One region of the Dongia sp. agr-C8 genome, then DNA from elsewhere that is predicted to be linked to it. Evidence: predicted binding sites of a transcription regulator. Region 1 holds the regulator's gene; each other region holds the start of a gene.
What was found. Region 1 encodes PhoB, which activates phosphate uptake and scavenging genes when phosphate is short. Its sites were predicted from a motif close to TNTCATAAAACTGTCA; they were not measured.

Region 1 (4,208 bases):
CTGGCGCGCCGCCTCTACTGGGACTTCGCGCACTCCAAGAACTGATTGGCCAAGAACCGATTGGCCAAGAACCGAGATTGCCGAATCACCCGCGATGATTCAGCATCCGCGTGAAGGAGCTGAACCTATGAGCGAGTCGACGGCAACTCCACGCAAGAGCTGGGGTCAGGCGCTCGCCGTCTATCTGGAGCCGCGCCAGTTCATCATTCTGGTGATGGGCTTCGCCAGTGGGCTGCCGCTCCTGCTCACGCTCTCGACCTTGTCCTACTGGCTCTCCAAAGTCGGCATCGACAAGACCACGATCGGTCTCTTCGCTCTGGCCGGCACGCCCTACACCTTCAAGTTCCTCTGGTCGCCGGCAATCGATCAGATGCCGCTGCCGGTGCTGACGCGGCTCCTCGGCCAACGCAAGGGCTGGCTGTTCCTGCTGCAGCTGTTCCTCGCCGCGGCAATCTTCGCGCTCGGCTTCACCGATCCGGCGATCGATCCGCAGATGACGGCCATCGTTGTGCTGGCCGTTGCCTTCTTCTCGGCCAGCCAGGACATCGTCGTCGACGCCTATCGCATCGAGATCCTGAAGCCGGAAGAGCAGGGCGCCGGCGCGGGCTCGACCCAGGTCGGCTATCGCATCGGCCTGCTGCTCGCCGGTGCCGGTGCGGTTGCGCTCTCGGATTTCGTCAGCTGGCAGGTGGTGTTCGCGTTTCTTGCCGGCGCCATTCTGATTTGTGCCGTCTTCACCCTGTTCGTACCGGAGCCCGATCGTCACGCCGCCACGGCGCCGACCGTTCAGCGCATGATACCCGGGGGAACCTATGGCGCATGGATCGACAGGTCGGTGGTCCAGCCCTTCATGGACTTCGTCCGCCGGCCGGGATGGGTGATCATCCTGATCTTCATCCTGTTCTACAAATTCGGCGATGCCTTCGGCGGCACGATGGCGACGCCGTTCTACAACGAGATCGGCTTCACCGGCGTCGAGATCGCCGCCATCACCAAGGTCTGGGGCGTGCTCGCGACCGCGCTCGGCACCATCGTCGGCGGCGCTGTCGTGGCGCGGATCGGCGTCTTCAAGACCCTGATGATCGGCGGTGTGCTCCAGGCCGTCACCAATCTGCTGTTCAGCATGCTGGCGATGCAAGGGCACGACCTGCTCTGGCTCGGCATTGCGATCAGCGCCGACAACCTCGCCGGCGGCCTCGCCGCGGCGGCCTTCGTCGCCTATCTCTCCGATCTCTGCAACCGCGCCTTCACAGCGACGCAATACGCGTTGCTCACCTCGTTCATGGCCTATGGCCGTACCCTGATGTCGAGCGGCAGCGGCTGGCTCGCCGACCACATGCCCTGGGTGGAGTTCTGGGCGGCGACGGCGCTGATGGCGATCCCGGGCCTGGTCTTCCTCGTCTGGATCACGCGTCTCTATCCCAACGAGAAGAAGCTGGTGCCGGACCAGGCGCCGGCCGCATGACCGACCTTCCGCGGATCGAGATCGAATACTGCACCCAATGCCGCTGGCTGTTGCGCGCGGCCTGGATGGCGCAGGAGCTGCTCACCACCTTCGAGACCGAGATCGGCGGCGTGACCTTGGTGCCCGGCACTGGCGGCATCTTCGAGGTGCGGAGCGGCGGCAAGCTGCTCTGGTCGCGCAAGGCCGAAGGGCGCTTCCCCGACATCAAGCTGCTGAAGCAGATCGTGCGCGACGTGGTCGCGCCGGAGAAGCCGCTCGGCCATTCCGATAAGAAGCCGGAAGCGACTTAGCCCTCGACGTCGAGCGAATAGCCGGCGGCGCGCACGGTGCGGATCACGTCGGCCGCACCCTCGATGTTGATCGCCTTGCGCAAGCGGCGGATATGCACGTCCACGGTCCGCGGCTCGACATAGATGTCGCGGCCCCAGACATGGTCCAAGAGCTGCTCGCGCGAGAAGACGCGGCCCTGGTTCTCCATCAGGAAGCGGAGCAGGCGGAACTCGGTCGGGCCGAGATGCACGTCCTTCTCCATCCGCTTCACCCGATGGGTCGCAAGATCCATCGAGAGATCCTTGTAGGCCAGCGTCTCGGTCGAGAGCTGCGGCCGGGCGCGGCGCAAGACCGCTTTCACCCGCGCCATCAGCTCGCTCGGGCTGAACGGCTTGGTCACGTAGTCGTCGGCGCCGACCTCGAGGCCGCGCAGCTTGTCGGCCTCCTCGCTCTTGGCGGTGAGCATGATCACGGCGATCGACTTCAGGTCGGGCAGCCGGCGCATCTGCCGGCAGACCTCGATGCCTGAAAGGAACGGCAGCATCCAGTCGAGCAGCACCAGGTCGGGCTTGGTCTCGCGGATCAGGGTCAGGCCTTCTTCGCCGTTCTTGGCTTCGAGGACCCGGTAGCCTTCGCTCTCGAGGTTGTAGCGCAGCAGCGCCAGCAGCGCCGGCTCGTCTTCCACCACCAGCACCGTCGGCCGGTTGGCGGGGTCGCGATCGGTCTCCCGCCCCGCATGGGCGGGACGGGTTCGGTCAGCCATCGATTGCAACATTCGTGGTATCGCCCTTCGGTCTGGTTTCGTCGATCGTGCGGCCGAGCGCCAGGAAGTGGACGGTCTCGGCGATGTTGGTGGCGTGGTCCCCGATGCGTTCGATGTTCTTGGCGATGAAGAGCAGATGGGTGGAAGGCCCGATGTTCCGCGGGTCTTCCATCATGTAGGTGAGCAACTCGCGGAACAGCGAGGTGTAGAGATCGTCGATCTCCTCGTCGCGCCGCCACGCCGCCATTGCCAGCGCCGCGTCCTTCTCGACATAGGCGTCGAGCACGTCCTTGACGATCTGTTGCGCGAGGCGCCCCATCCGTGGAATCGACGAGACCGGACGCAACGGGCCGAGCTGGTTGAGCTGCAGCGCGCGCTTGGCGATGTTCTTCGCATAATCGCCGATGCGCTCGATGTCGGAGGAAATCTTGATCGCGGCCACGACCTCGCGGAGATCGGTCGCCATCGGCTGGCGCAGGGCCAGGATGCGCACCGCGAGGTTGCCCGCCTCGTGCTCCATCGTATCGATGCGGCGGTCGCTCTCGATCACCTTGGTGGCGGCCTCGGAATCCCGCCGCGCCAGCGCGTCGATCGCCTGGGCGAGCTGCTCCTCGGCCAGGCCGCCCATCTGGGCGATCTCCTGGACCAGGCGTCGCAGCTCGACGTCGAAGCTCTTCACCGTGTGGTCATGGGCCATGTTCGGGTTCTCGTGCGCGGCGTCCAAAGCTTTGTTCGGCATAGATACTACCGTTTTGTGACAGTTTTATGAATGCCCAAGGCAGCCGCCATGGACTCGGACGCACCTGTCCGCGCCCGGCAATTTAAGTCCCTCCAATGACGCCAATGTTGCCCTTGTATGACGCTTCCGTGACGAAGCCCCGGGTGGATTTCCACGCGGGCTTCCGGGCGGTGGCTGAACCTAGGCGGGCAGGAACAGCGTGAAAACGCTGCCTTTTCCGGGCTCGGACTCGATGTCCAGGCTGCCCCGGTGCCGGTTGACGATATGCTTCACGATGGCAAGCCCAAGGCCGGTCCCGCCGAGCTCCCGGGAGCGGGCGGCATCGACCCGGTAGAAGCGCTCGGTCAGGCGCGGGATATGCTCCTTGCCGATCCCTTCGCCCTGGTCGGCGACGCTCAGCGAGATCATCGCCTTGGGCGAGCGGATGCCCTGCAGCTTCTCCCGGCAGGCGACCGGATCCTCGATCCGCTCGAAGCGCACCAGGACCTCGCCGCCTTCCGGGCTGTATTTGATCGCGTTATCGACCAGGTTCTGGATTGCCTGGGTCAGCTCGTCGGAATCGCCCGGGATGGTCGGCAGCTCGGCGAGGCCGGGGAAGGCGATCCGGATCTGCCGCTGCTCCGCCTTGAGGGAGAGGCTGTCCCGCACTGTCTTCAGGATATTGCCGAGATCGGCCCGGCCCGAAGGCGGCTGATGCTCGTTCATCTCGATGCGTGAGAGGGACAGCAGCTCGGAGACCAGGCGGTTCATCCGCTCGGCCTCGCCGCGCATGATGCCGAGGAAGCGCTGGCGCGCCAGCGGATCGTCCCGCGCCGGCCCCATCAGCGTCTCGATGAAGCCGAGCAGCGCCGCGATCGGGGTCTTCAATTCATGGCTGACATTGGCGACGAAATCGCGCCGCAAGGTGAGCGCCCGTTCGGCCGCCGTGATGTCCTCCAGCAGCACCATCACCGAAGCCCCGGCCATCGGCG
Region 2 (4,208 bases), on a different contig from region 1:
CGACGACGATGGAAGGCGCCGAAAGCAGGATGTCGTTGATGAAGCGGACGATATGGGCAAGCCGGCCATAGCGGCCATACTCGGCCAGATAGGTGCCGGCCAGGATGCTGATCGGCGTGCCGACGGCGACGCCGATCACTGTCATCACCACGCTGCCGAAGATCGCGTTCAACAAGCCGCCTTGCTCGCCCGGGGCCGGCGTCATCTCGGTGAAGACGGCGAGGTTCAAGCCGCTGACGCCGTTATAGAGCAGGGTGCCGAGGATGATCGACAGCATGGCGAGGCCCAGCACGGCGGAGCCGACCGAGAGGCTCATCATCAGCTTGCTGCGGGCGCGGCGGCGGGCGGGGAGAGCGGATTGCGCCATGGCTTATTTCCCCTGCTTTTCCATGCGGTAGAGCATCCAGCGCGCGGCGGCGAGCACGATGAAGGTGACGACAAAGAGAATGAGGCCGAGGGCGATCAGCGACGAGGTGTAGATGTCGCCGGTCGCCTCGGTGAACTCGTTGGCGATGGTGGCCGAGATCGTGGTGCCGGGCGCGAACATCGAGGCGGCGATCTTATGCGCGTTGCCGATCACGAAGGTGACCGCCATGGTCTCGCCGAGCGCGCGGCCGAGCGCCAGCATCACGGCGCCGATCACGCCGGCCCGGGTATGCGGGATGACGACGCGGCGGACGACTTCCCACTTGGTGCAGCCGAGGCCGTAGGCGGCTTCCTTCAGGACCGAGGGGACGGTCTCGAACACGTCGCGGGTCACCGAGGAGATGAAAGGCAGGATCATGATCGCGAGGATGATCGCCGCGGTGAAGACGCCGATGCCGTAGGGCGGGCCGGCGAACAGGCCGCCCAGAACCGGCACGCCATGGAAGAAGTCGATGACTTCCGGCTGAAAGTATTTCTGCAGGAACGGCGCCAGCACGAACAGGCCCCAGATGCCATAGATGATCGAGGGAATGCCGGCCAGGAGCTCGATCGCGATCGCGATCGGCCGCGCCAGCCAGGCGGGGCAGAGTTCGGTCAGGAAGACCGAGATGCCGAGGCCGACCGGCACCGCGATCAGCAGCGCGATCGCCGAGGTCAGCAGGGTGCCGTAGATCGGCGCCGCGGCGCCGAACTTGTCGGTTGCGGGGTTCCAGCTCTGGCTGACCAGGAACTCGAAGCCGAAAGTCTGCAAGGCGGGGATCGAGCCGTGGATCAGCGAGATGAACACGCCGCCGAGAACCAGCAGCACCAGGCATGCCGAGCCGAAGGTCAGGGCGTGGAGCACGCGGTCGCCCATCGGACCGGGGCTGGTTCTGGGTCTGGTTTCGCCGGTCGCAGTCAAGGTTCCGCTCAGGGACATCTCGGTCATCTCGAGGCTTGATCCATAGCAGGTTGGCGGTGAAGCGGGTAGCGAACGAAACGGGGAGCCGGCTGGCCGACTCCCCGCATTTGTCTTCCTACGGGCGGTGGACTTACATCCCCGCGTAGACCGGCTTGCCGCCGGAGGTGATGTTCTCGGCCCAGCTCTTCTTGATGAGCTCGACCAGGCTGTCCGGCAGCGGCACGTAGGCGAGTTCGTCCGCCATGGCGTCGCCGTTCTTGTAGGCCCAGTCGAAGAATTTCAGGGCTTCGGCCACCGCGGCCGGGTCCTTCGGCTCCTTGTGGACCAGGATGAAGGTCGCACCCGAGATCGGCCAGCTCTCAGCGCCGGGCTCGTTGGTGAGGATCATGTAGAAGCCCTTGGCATTGGCCCAGTCGGCCGCACCGGCCGCCGCCTGGAAAGCCGCCGCCGACGGGGCGACCGCCTTGCCATCCTTGTTGACCAGCTTGGCGAAGGTCATGTTGTTCTGCTTGGCATAGGCATACTCGACGTAGCCGATCGAGCCGGCGGTCTGCGCGACGTTGCCGGCAACCCCTTCGTTGCCCTTGGCGCCGATGCCGACCGGCCATTCGAGCGCCGAGTTCGCGCCGACCTTGTCCTTCCAGTCGCTGCCGACCTGCGCGAGATAGGTCGAGAAGATGAAGGTGGTGCCCGATCCGTCGGAACGGTGCACGACGGCAATCGCCTGGTCCGGCAGCTTCAGCGACGGGTTGTGCGACTGGATCTTCGGGTCGTTCCAGGTCGTGATCTTGCCCTGGAAGATGTCGGCCAGGGTCGCACCGTCGAGCACCAGGTCGCCCGGCTTGATGCCTTCGAGGTTGACCACCGGCACGACGCCGCCCATCACGGTCGGGAACTGGGTCAGGCCGGCCTTCTCGAGGTCTTCCGGCTTCAGCGGCATGTCGCTGGCGCCGAAGGTCACGGTGTCGGCCTTGATCTGCTTGATGCCGCCGCCGGAACCGATCGACTGGTAGTTCAGGCCCACGCCGGTCTCCTTGTGGTAGGCATCGGCCCACTTGGCGTAGATCGGGTAGGGGAAGGTCGCGCCGGCGCCCGAGATGTCGGCCGCGGTGGCGACCGCCGGGACGCTGAGCGCAGCGGAGCTGAACAAAGCAGCCGCGGCGATAAAGCGGGTCAAATCCAGTTTCATAGGAGCCTCTCCTCCGTTACGGAACGCAGAAATCTGCGCGCCGGTCCCCATCAACGACCGCCGTTTGCCACGACGTTGCCAGAAAGCGACCCACGCGATGGGCTGGAAGCTAGGCAGGATCGGTTGCACTTTGATGACAGTGATCGAACGGAAATATGTCAAATCGGGGAAGGTTGGGCTTCGCCCTGGGGATGACTGGGGATGGCCCGGCTTGCCGGGGGGCGGGAAATCGGCTACCACCCAGCCGAGTTCCACCGGCCCATATATTGGGCGTTAACACCAACCCCTGACCCCAGAGATCGGGCGCCCGATGTCCTCACCCGGCGAAAGATTCCTTTTGCCTGCAGGCCTTTCCGACGGCCTGCCGCCGGAAGCCGGCTTCGAGGCGGCGATCGTCGAACGGCTGATGGCGGCCTTTGCGGCCTGGGGCTACGAGCGCGTCAAGCCGCCGCTGATCGAGTTCGAGGACAGCCTGCTCTCCGGCCCCGGCGAGGCCATGGCGGCGGACACCTTCCGCCTGATGGACCCGGTCTCGCAGCGGATGATGGGCCTCAGGGCCGACATCACCCCCCAGGTCGGCCGAATCGCCGCCAGCCGGCTCACCAACGCGCCGCGGCCGATTCGCCTCTCCTATGCCGGCCAGGTGCTGCGGGTGAAGGGCGAGCAGATGCGCCCCGAGCGCCAGATCGGCCAGGCCGGCGTCGAGCTGATCGGCACCACCGCCGCCGCCGCCGATGCCGAGGTGATCCTGCTCGGCGCCGACGCACTGAACGCGGTCGGCGTCAAGCAACTGGTCGTCGATCTCAATGTGCCGAAGCTTGCGCCGGCGCTCCTTTGGGATGCCGGCATCGGCGATGCGAGAAACCTGATCGCCGCACTCGACCGCAAGGACATGACCGCGGTCCGCCAATTGGCCGGCGACCTCACGCCCTTGCTCGAGGCGCTGATCCATGCGGTCGGTCCGGCGGACACTGCGATCGAAGCGCTGCAGGCGCTGCCGCTGCAAGGGTCGGCGGCGACCCAGCGCGAGCGGCTGCGCGAAGTGGTGGCGTTGATCCGGGCCGCGCGGCCTGACCTGACGCTCACCGTTGATCCCACCGATCACCGCGGCTTCGAGTATCACACCGGCGTCACCTTCTCGCTGCTGGCGCCGGCGGTGCGCGGCGATTTCGGGCGCGGCGGCCGCTACGTGAACCAGGCCGGCGAAGCCGCGACCGGCTTCACCCTCTATCTCGACACCCTGCAGCGGGCATTGCCGGCGCCGGCAGCGCCGAACCGCGTCTTCCTGCCGAGCGGAACACCGGCAGCCGAAGCGCAGAAGCTGCGCGGCGAAGGCTGGGTGACGATCCAGGGCCTGGAAGCGGTGCAGGATGATGCGGCGGAAGCGCGGCGCCAGGGGTGCACGCGGCTCTGGCGCAATGGCCAGCCCATCGAACTCGAATAGTGGTCGAACCAACCAACATCGTCATTGCCGGGCTTGACCCGGCAATCTGTAGAAGACGGAGAAAGATGCCCGTATGAAGTCCGGGCATGACGGATGCTCAAGTAGGAGTTTAGAGACGTGGCAAACGTTGCAGTGATCGGCTCCCAATGGGGCGACGAGGGCAAGGGCAAGATCGTGGACTGGCTCTCGGAGCGCGCCGACGTGGTCGTGCGCTTCCAGGGTGGCCATAATGCCGGCCATACCCTGGT
Region 3 (4,208 bases), on a different contig from region 1:
GGTCCGCGGGCATCGCGATGGGGATGACCTTGCCGCGCTCCAACCCCAGGTCCCGGGCGGCATTCATCGAGAAGTCCGCCATCAGACGCGGCGAGCCCAGTCTTTGCGAAGCAGGGTGGCCGTTCACGGCAAGGTCGGCGCGGTAGAAGGTGCCGAGGAACTCCATCTCCTCGATCCGGACCTCGATTGCGTTCTTGTGGCCGGCGGCGATGCCACGGACTTGGATGTCCTCGGGGCGGAAGCAGAGCGTCACGCTATCACCCACGCCGAGACCGCCGGTTTCGGCAGAGAGCATCAATGGCCCGACGCGCACCGTCCCCTCGCCCGCCACCTCGGCACGGAGGAAGTTCATATGACCGACGAAGTCCGCGACGAAGGCGGTTTTCGGGTTCCGGTAGACCTCTTGCGGCGTGCCGACCTGCTCGATCACACCGTGGTTCATGACCACCAGCTGATCGGCGATCGCCAGCGCTTCCGCCTGGTCGTGGGTCACCATGATCGTGGTGACGCCGATCTTGCGCTGCAGCGATTTCAACTCGGTGCGCAGGTGCAGGCGCACGCGGGCATCGAGCGCCGACAACGGTTCGTCGAGCAGCAGCAAGCCGGGCGACATGGCGATGGCGCGGGCGAGCGCCACGCGCTGCTGCTGGCCGCCGGAAAGCTGGCTCGGGTATTTGCGCTCATGGCCGTTGAGGCCGACCAGCTCCGCGAGCTGCTGGACGCGGGTGGCGATTTCCTTGCGCGGCTTGCCGGAGTTCTTGAGGCCGTAGCCGATGTTGTCGGCGACGGAGAGGTTCGGGAACAGTGCATAAGACTGGAAGACGATGCCGAAATCGCGCTGCGCAGACGGCAGCGCGGAGATGTCCCGGCCGGCTTGCAAGATGCGGCCGGAGGTCTGGATGTCGAGGCCGGCGATGGCGCGGAGCAAGGTGGTTTTGCCGCAGCCGGAGGGGCCGAGGAAGCAGACGAACCGGCCGTCCTCGATGTCGAGCGAGACATCCTTCAGCGCCTGGAAGCTGCCGAAGGATTTGCTGACATGTGAGATCTGGAGGTAGGGCATGATACAGCTCGCGACCGTGAGTGTTGCGCGGTGAGAGTGATCGACCCCTCACCCCTGCCCTCTCCCGCAAGGGGAGAGGGGGTTCTTCTTCGCTGCAAGGCGCGAGAGCCTAGTCAAGGCTATCGCCACAGCGTTCCCTCTCCCCTTGCGGGAGAGGGACAGGGTGAGGGGTCGACGGGTCTCTCCGCTGCGGCAGCTCAGCTCTTCGGGGCGTCCTTGGAGCCGTAGCGCTTCTGCCACTCTTCGAGGATCGCGGCGCGCTTCGCGGCCATGGCCGTGAAGTCGTTCGGCGAGATCATCAGCTTCTCTTCGTCGGCCGGGTAGTTCTCCGGCAACTTGGCCTGCACGGTCTTGCTGGCCAGGACCTGATAGTAGTCGTTGTACATCTTGTTCGCGTCGGCGGTGGCGGCGAAGTCGGCCAGTGCCTTGGCGCCGTCGAGGTGCTTGCTGCCCTTCATGATCGCGGTCGCCTCCATCTCCCAGCCGATCCCATCTTTCGGCAGGATGATCTCGAGCGGCGCGCCCTTGTTCTTCAGCACGACGCCCGGGTAGGAGAAGGAGATGCCGATCGGATATTCACCGGCGCCAGCAGCCTTGCAGGGCTTCGAGCCAGAGTGCAGGTAGGTGTTGATGTTCTGGTGCAGACCGTCCATGTAGGCCCAGCCTTCCTTCTCGCCGAAGATCTGCAGCCAGGCCGCGACATCGAGGAAGCCGGTGCCGGACGAGTTCGGGTTCGGCATCACGATATGGCCCGCATAGACCGGCTTCAGCAGGTCCTTCCAGGTCTCCGGCTTCGGCAGGCCGAGCTTCTCGGCCTCGACCGTGTTGAAGCAGATCGCCGAGGCCCAGGCGTCCATGCCAACCCAGGTCGGGTTGTCGCGCTTGTCCTTGAAGTCATCCTTGATGTCCGCATAGCCCGCGGGCTTGTAGCTCTCAAGCATGCCTTCCTTATCGAGCACCATCAGGCTGGTCGCCGCCAGGCCCCAGATCGCGTCGGCCTGCGGGTTGGCCTTCTCGGCCAGCAGGCGCGCGGTGATGACGCCGGTCGAATCGCGCACCCACTCGATCTCGTAGTTGGGGTTCGCGGCCTCGAAGGCCTGCTTGTAGACCGGCAGCTGCTCTTCCTCGAGCGCGGTATAGACGGTGAGCTTGTCCTTCGCCGCTGCCGTAGCGGCAAAGCCGACCAGCGCCGCCAGCGTCAGGCCGGCGAGACGTGATTTAGTTCCGAACATCTGCATGATTCCCTCTCCTCAGCGATCTCTCCGGATCGCGCGAAGGGAACCTCTTCCGAAACCGTGACGGTTTGATAACAGCGCGGTGACGTGTTGGAGGCAGCTGTATTCAGCTGGGGAAGACTCGTCCGCGCCTCAGCTCTTCGGCGCGTTCTTGCCGCCGTAGCGCTTTTCCCACTCGTCGAGGATCTGCTGGCGTCGCGCAGCGACCGCCTCGAAGTTGTTGGGGTCGATCAGCGCTTCCTCTTCGCCGGCGGGATAGTTGTCCGGCAAAGTCGCCGCGACGTCCTTGCGGGCCAGGATCTGGTAGTAGCTGTTGTAGAGCGTGTTGGCTTCGGCGCTGGCGGAGAAATCGGCGACGGCTTGCGCGCCTTGGAGATGCTTCGCGCCCTTCACCACCGCGGTCGCCTCCATTTCCCAGCCGAGACCCTCCTTCGGGAAAACGACTTCGATCGGCGAGCCGTTGTTCGCGAGCTTGACCCCGGCATAGCCGAAGGAGATGCCGACCGCGGCGTCACCGGTCGCGACCGCAGCGCAGGACTTGGCGCCGGAATGGAGATAGCTCGAGACGTTCTCGTGCAGGAGGTCCATATAGTCCCAGCCGCCGGTTTCGCCGAAGGTCTGGATCCAGCCCGCGACCGAGGCGAAGCCGGTATCCGAGGAACTCGGGTTGGGCATGACGATCTGGCCCTTGTAGACCGGCTCGACCAGGTCCTTCCAGGCGTCCGGCTTCGGGATCTTGCGCTCGGCGGCAAGCTGGGTGTTGAAGCAGATGGCGTTGGCCCAGGCGTCCATGCCGACCCAGACCGGCCAACCGGTGCGGCGGTCCTTGAAGCTGTCCTTGATCTGGTCGAAGCCCTGCGGGCGGTAGTGCTCGAGCTGGCCGTTCTTGTCGGCCTGCATCAGATAGCTGGCGCCGAGGCCCCAGACGACATCGGCCTGGGGATCGCCCTTCTCGGCCAGCAGCTTCGCGGTGATCTCGGCCGGGGTGCCGCGGACCCATTCGATATCGAACTTCGGGTACTTTGCCTCGAAGGCCTTCTCGTAGACCGGCAGTTGCTCGGCCTGGAGTGCCGTATACACCACGACCTTTTGGGGATCGGCCGCCTGGGCGGCGGGGGCGAAGAACAAGGCTGCCACAGAGCATCCGCCGCAAAGCCATTGCAGCGCGGTCCGCATGGTCGAAGTCATTGAAAACGCCTTCCCAGTCTGTTCCCCATCGCCCGCGGGCGTCCCCTGCCCCGGCGCGGCTTTCCATAGCTGGGAGATTATACCGAAGTCAAATTAAGCGGGAAATCACAGAAGGATAGGCCCGGATCGCGGCGTCAGGTTGCCGCTCGGCGCCGGACCCGGACGGGCACCAGAAGCGGCTGTCGCTCCAGGTAACGCCCGAGGAGGATGCCGGTCGGAAGCTGCAGCGCCAGCCAGCTGGTGATCATGAGAAGGGCCATGGCCCGTACTCCTTCGCACAGGTGCCCGCGCCTGTCTTTGAGGCACCGAGCGATCAGGAGAATGGTGGCACAAACTGCCCCTTCCCTCTTTGACGTGCATCAAGAACCGCAAGCGCCGTGACGATTCGGAGATCAGGCTTCCTTGAGGCGCGAGGGACTGAGCTCGCCGGCCGCCTCCAGGATCGGCTGGGCGACCAGGGCGAGGTGGGAATTGATCCGCTTCAGGTCGCGCAGAATGTCGAGGTGCAGGCCGCTGGTCTGGATGCTCTCGATGCGGCCCTCGCGCAGGCGCTCGAGATGGCTTTCGGACGCCTGGCGCTCGAGCTCGCGGAACGCCTGCTTCTCGGCGAAGAGCTTGCGGGCGAGGTCGAGATCGCCGGTCATGAAGACGTTCATGGCAAGCTGCAGATTGCCGTTGAGGCGATCGTGGATGCCCTCGATCTCCTCGGCTCCTTCGGGCGAGAA
Region 4 (4,208 bases), on a different contig from region 1:
GCGCCGAAGCAGACGATGCGCGAATGTTCCAGGAAGCGCCCGACGATGCTCTTCACCCGGATGTTCTCCGACATGCCGGGCACACCGGGGCGGAGGCAGCAGATGCCGCGCACCACCAGATGCACTTTCACGCCGAAGCCGCTCGCCTTGTAGAGCGCATCGATGATGCCGGGATCGACCAGCGAGTTGACCTTGCCCCAGATGCTCGCGGGCCGGCCGGCCTTGGCATGCTCGATCTCGTCGTCGATCAGCTTCAGCAGGGTCGGGCGCAGCGTCATCGGCGCGAAGGCGACCTTCTCGGTGCCCTCGGGACGCGCATAGCCAGTCATATAGTTGAAGATCCGCGCGGCGTCGTGGCAGAGGCCCGGGTCCGACGTGAAGAAGCTCAGGTCGGTGTAGACCTTGGCGGTGATCGGGTGATAGTTGCCGGTGCCGTAATGCACATAGGTTCTGAGGTTGGCGCCTTCGCGGCGCATCACCATCGAGACCTTGGCATGGGTCTTCAGCTGCACGAAGCCGTAGACCACCTGCACGCCGACCCGTTCCAGGTCGCGGGCCCAGCGGATGTTGGCGGCCTCGTCGAACCGGGCCTTGAGTTCAACCAGGGCGGTCACCGACTTGCCCGCCTCCGCCGCCTCGATCAGCGCCTTGACGATCGGTGAGTCTTCCGACGTGCGGTAGAGCGTCTGCTTGATCGCGACCACATTGGGATCACGCGCCGCTTGCAGAATGAACTGCACGACGACGTCGAAGCTCTCGAACGGGTGATGGACGACGATGTCCTTCTGGCGGATGGCGGCGAAGCAGTCGCCCTTCATGTCGCGGATGCGCTCCGGGAAGCGCGGATTGAACGGCTGGAACTTCAGGTCCGGCCGCTCGTCGATGATCAGCTTCGAGGTGGCGGGCAGACCGATGATTCCGTCCAGCAGGAACACGTCCTCGCGGCTGGCATCGAGCTCGTCGATGATCTCGGCCAGCAGGTCTTCCGGCATCTCGGCATTGACCTCGAGGCGGATGACCGAGCCGAGGCGCCGCTGCTTCAGCGCGGTCTCGAACAGGCGGACCAGGTCCTCCGCCTCTTCCATCACTTCGATCTCGCTGTCGCGGATCAGCCGGAAATAGCCGTGGTCGACCAGCTCGTAGCCGGGGAACAGGCGGTGGAGATAGAGCCCCACCAAAGCTTCCAGGGTCAGGAAGCGGACATTCTTCGGATCGATGCCGGGGAAGCGGATGAAGCGCGGCAGCTGGTTCGGCACCGGGATCAGCGCCTTCATCATCTTGCCGTCGGCGGTGTTCTTCAGCTGCATCACCATCGCAAATCCCTGGTTCGGGATGAACGGGAAGGGATGCGCCGGGTCGATCGCCATCGGCGTCAGGACCGGGAAAATCTGGTCGAGGAAGTAGCTGTCGAGCCACTCCTTCTCGGCCGGCGTGATCTCGGCGACATCGACCACGCAAAGGCCGTTGTCGCGCAGTTCCTGGCGGAGCGTCCGCCAATGCGTCTGCTGGTCGCGCATCAACTCGCCGCTGCGCTGGTTGATCGCCGCCAACTGCTGGCGCGGGGTCAATCCGTCGGCGCTGACCGCGGAGACATTGGCGCGCACCTGGCCGCGGAGGCCGGCGACCCGCACCATGAAAAATTCATCGAGGTTGTTGGCCGAGATCGAGAGGAAGCGCAGGCGCTCCAGCAGCGGGTGGTTCTTGTTCCCCGCCTCTTCCAGCACCCGCTCATTGAAGGCGAGCCAGGAAAGCTCCCGGTTAACGAACCGGCTGAGCTCGCCCTGATAGGCAGCCGCGCCGTCATTCGCCGGTTGCTTCTGATCGTCCAACGCCTTGATCGCCGAATCCGCCACAGCTTTTCCTCCGCCGGTCTCGCACCGGATCCCATGGTCCTCGAAGCTAGGACATTTAAAAGGTCAATTCATCCCGCATCGTTAATTTCCGCCCGGGTTCAACAAAACTGTCACCTCCAGTTCTATTTGCGAATGATTCTTAATTGCGTTACTTTCTTGCCTCCTGAAACTTGGGGATGGCACGGGTAAATGATTATCCTACCAAAGGGTTACCATTGGCTGGTGGGTTCGATTCTGGGCTCATTGCTGATTCTCGCCGGCGCCCCGGGAGCTGCCATGGCGGAGGGATGGGAAGCCGAACTGCAGGCAGCGGATGCGGTCGTCCTGGATCCTTGGTCTGGCGGGTTTCCGGTCGAGACGGCACAGGCCGAGGCGCGCTTCGATTTCGAGCTTCCTGCCGAGCCGCTGGCGGTCGCGTTGACGCGGTTTCAGCAGGTCACCGCGATCCGGGTAATGGTCGACAGCAAGGCGATCGCCGGAATGCGCACCCCGGGCGTGCGCGGGGTGATGACGGCGCGCGAGGCCCTGGCGGCGCTGCTCGCCGGAACCGGACTCGACTATCGCATGGCGGACACGGCGACGGTCGCGATCGAGCCGGCCGCGGCGAATACCGCGCAGGGTGGTCCTGTGCTGCTCAATCCCCTCCCGGTCACGGCCGAGGGCACAAGCGAGAGCGCCAACGGACCGGTCGACGGCTATGTCGCCGAGCGCAGCGCCACCGGCACCAAGACCGACACGCCGCTCATTGAGACGCCGCAATCGATCACCGTGATCCCGCGCGAGCAGATGGATACCCAGAACGTCGAGCGGGTAGCGGAAGCCTTGCACTACACCGCGGGAGTCCAGCCGGACATCTACGGCGTCGACACCCGCGGCGACTGGATCTCGGTGCGCGGCTTCGACGAGGGCCAGTATCACGACGGCCTCCGGACCCCGAGTGATGGACTCGTCTACGGCTGGTGGAAGGTCGAGCCTTATGGGTTGGAGCGGATCGAGGTGCTGAAAGGCCCCGCTTCCGTGCTCTACGGCCAGACCTCGCCAGGCGGCCTCATCAATCTGGTGAGCAAGCTGCCTTCGGAGACGCCGATCCACGAAGTTCAGCTCCGCAGCGGCACCTGGTGGCGCGAGGAGCTGGCCGCCGACTTCAGCGGGCCGCTGACCGAGGATGACGATCTGCTCTACCGCGTCGTCGCCCTTGGGCGCTACAGCGAGACCCAGGTGGACCATGCCGAGGACAACCGCGGTTACTTCGCACCGAGCCTGACCTGGAGTCCGAACGAGGAGACCAGGGTGACCTTCCTCGCCGACTTCCAGGAGGACCAGGTCGGGTCCGCGATCAACTTCCTGCCCTATGAGGGCACCATCCAGGACAACCCGCACGGCAAGATATCAACCGATACCTTCACCAGCGAACCCGGTTTCGACGGGCACAACGAGCGTCGCTATTCGTTCGGCTATCAGTTCGAGACGACACCGACCGACCAGATCACACTGCGGCAGAACGTCCGCTACGGCCATCTCGACCTTGACTACCGCACGGTCTACGGCGCTGGCCTGCAGGCCGATCTCAGGACCCTCGACCGCATCGCCTCGATCGCGGTGGAAAGTTCGAACGCCGTCGCGGTGGACAACCAGGCGCAGCTCGATCTGGGCAGCGGCCGAGTGAAGAACACCACCCTCGTCGGTGTCGATTTCTGGAACCAGTTCAGCGACGCCGAGTTCGGCGACGGGCCGGCACCGTCGATCGACGTCTACGACCCCGATTACGGCGCCGATGTTGCCATGCCGGCGATCAGCACCAAGACGTATCAGGATGCGCGCCAGGTCGGCCTCTATGCCCAGGACCAGCTGGCGATCGACCGTTGGCGGCTGCTGGCGGGCCTGCGCTACGACTTCGCCCGCACATCGACACGCGACAAGGTCGCGCAGGAGACCACGTTGCAGAACGACGAGGCCCTGACCTGGCGCGCCGGACTGCTCTATCTGTCCGAGCTCGGCCTCGCGCCTTACGTCAGCTACGCGACTTCGTTCAAGCCGACCGGCGGCACCGATGCCGGCGGCCAGCCGTTCGAGCCGGAGACCGGCGACCAGTACGAGGTCGGGCTGAAGTTCCAGCCGGAGGGGATCAAGAGCTCGGTGACGCTCTCGGCCTTCGAATTGACGCGGCAGAACGTCCTCACCACCGATCCCAATGACCCGACCAACAGCATCCAGACCGGCGAAGTCAGGAACCGCGGCATCGAGCTCGAAACCCGCCTCAGCCTCGCGGACGGGCTCAACCTGCTCGGTGCCTATACTTTCCTCGATGCCAGGGTGACCGAGACCGAGGACGAGAGCCAGGGCGACCGTCCGGGC

Region 2: the regulator PhoB is predicted to act here: its motif matches at 2,640-2,655, upstream of pstS (phosphate ABC transporter substrate-binding protein PstS).
Region 3: the regulator PhoB is predicted to act here: its motif matches at 2,357-2,372, upstream of ACYQ4T_RS21615 (putative 2-aminoethylphosphonate ABC transporter substrate-binding protein).
Region 4: the regulator PhoB is predicted to act here: its motif matches at 1,951-1,966, upstream of ACYQ4T_RS05725 (RNA degradosome polyphosphate kinase).

The regions. Positions count from the first base shown of each region.
Region 1 covers NZ_BAAGHZ010000003.1:351,939-356,146, reverse strand. The annotation lists gene ACYQ4T_RS15890 (branched-chain amino acid aminotransferase) at 1-45, shown strand, start outside; gene ACYQ4T_RS15885 (AmpG family muropeptide MFS transporter) at 128-1,465, shown strand; gene ACYQ4T_RS15880 (Rdx family protein) at 1,462-1,755, shown strand; gene phoB (phosphate regulon transcriptional regulator PhoB) at 1,752-2,498, opposite strand; gene phoU (phosphate signaling complex protein PhoU) at 2,491-3,195, opposite strand; gene ACYQ4T_RS15865 (ATP-binding protein) at 3,418-4,208, opposite strand, start outside.
Region 2 covers NZ_BAAGHZ010000002.1:435,571-439,778, reverse strand. The annotation lists gene pstA (phosphate ABC transporter permease PstA) at 1-367, opposite strand, end outside; gene pstC (phosphate ABC transporter permease subunit PstC) at 371-1,354, opposite strand; gene pstS (phosphate ABC transporter substrate-binding protein PstS) at 1,458-2,516, opposite strand; gene ACYQ4T_RS09540 (ATP phosphoribosyltransferase regulatory subunit) at 2,854-3,960, shown strand; gene ACYQ4T_RS09535 (adenylosuccinate synthase) at 4,078-4,208, shown strand, end outside.
Region 3 covers NZ_BAAGHZ010000004.1:282,776-286,983, reverse strand. The annotation lists gene ACYQ4T_RS21620 (putative 2-aminoethylphosphonate ABC transporter ATP-binding protein) at 1-1,060, opposite strand, end outside; gene ACYQ4T_RS21615 (putative 2-aminoethylphosphonate ABC transporter substrate-binding protein) at 1,258-2,298, opposite strand; gene ACYQ4T_RS21610 (putative 2-aminoethylphosphonate ABC transporter substrate-binding protein) at 2,428-3,483, opposite strand; gene ACYQ4T_RS21605 (hypothetical protein) at 3,618-3,743, opposite strand; gene ACYQ4T_RS21600 (Na/Pi cotransporter family protein) at 3,876-4,208, opposite strand, start outside.
Region 4 covers NZ_BAAGHZ010000001.1:1,243,102-1,247,309, reverse strand. The annotation lists gene ACYQ4T_RS05725 (RNA degradosome polyphosphate kinase) at 1-1,829, opposite strand, end outside; gene ACYQ4T_RS05720 (TonB-dependent siderophore receptor) at 2,130-4,208, shown strand, end outside.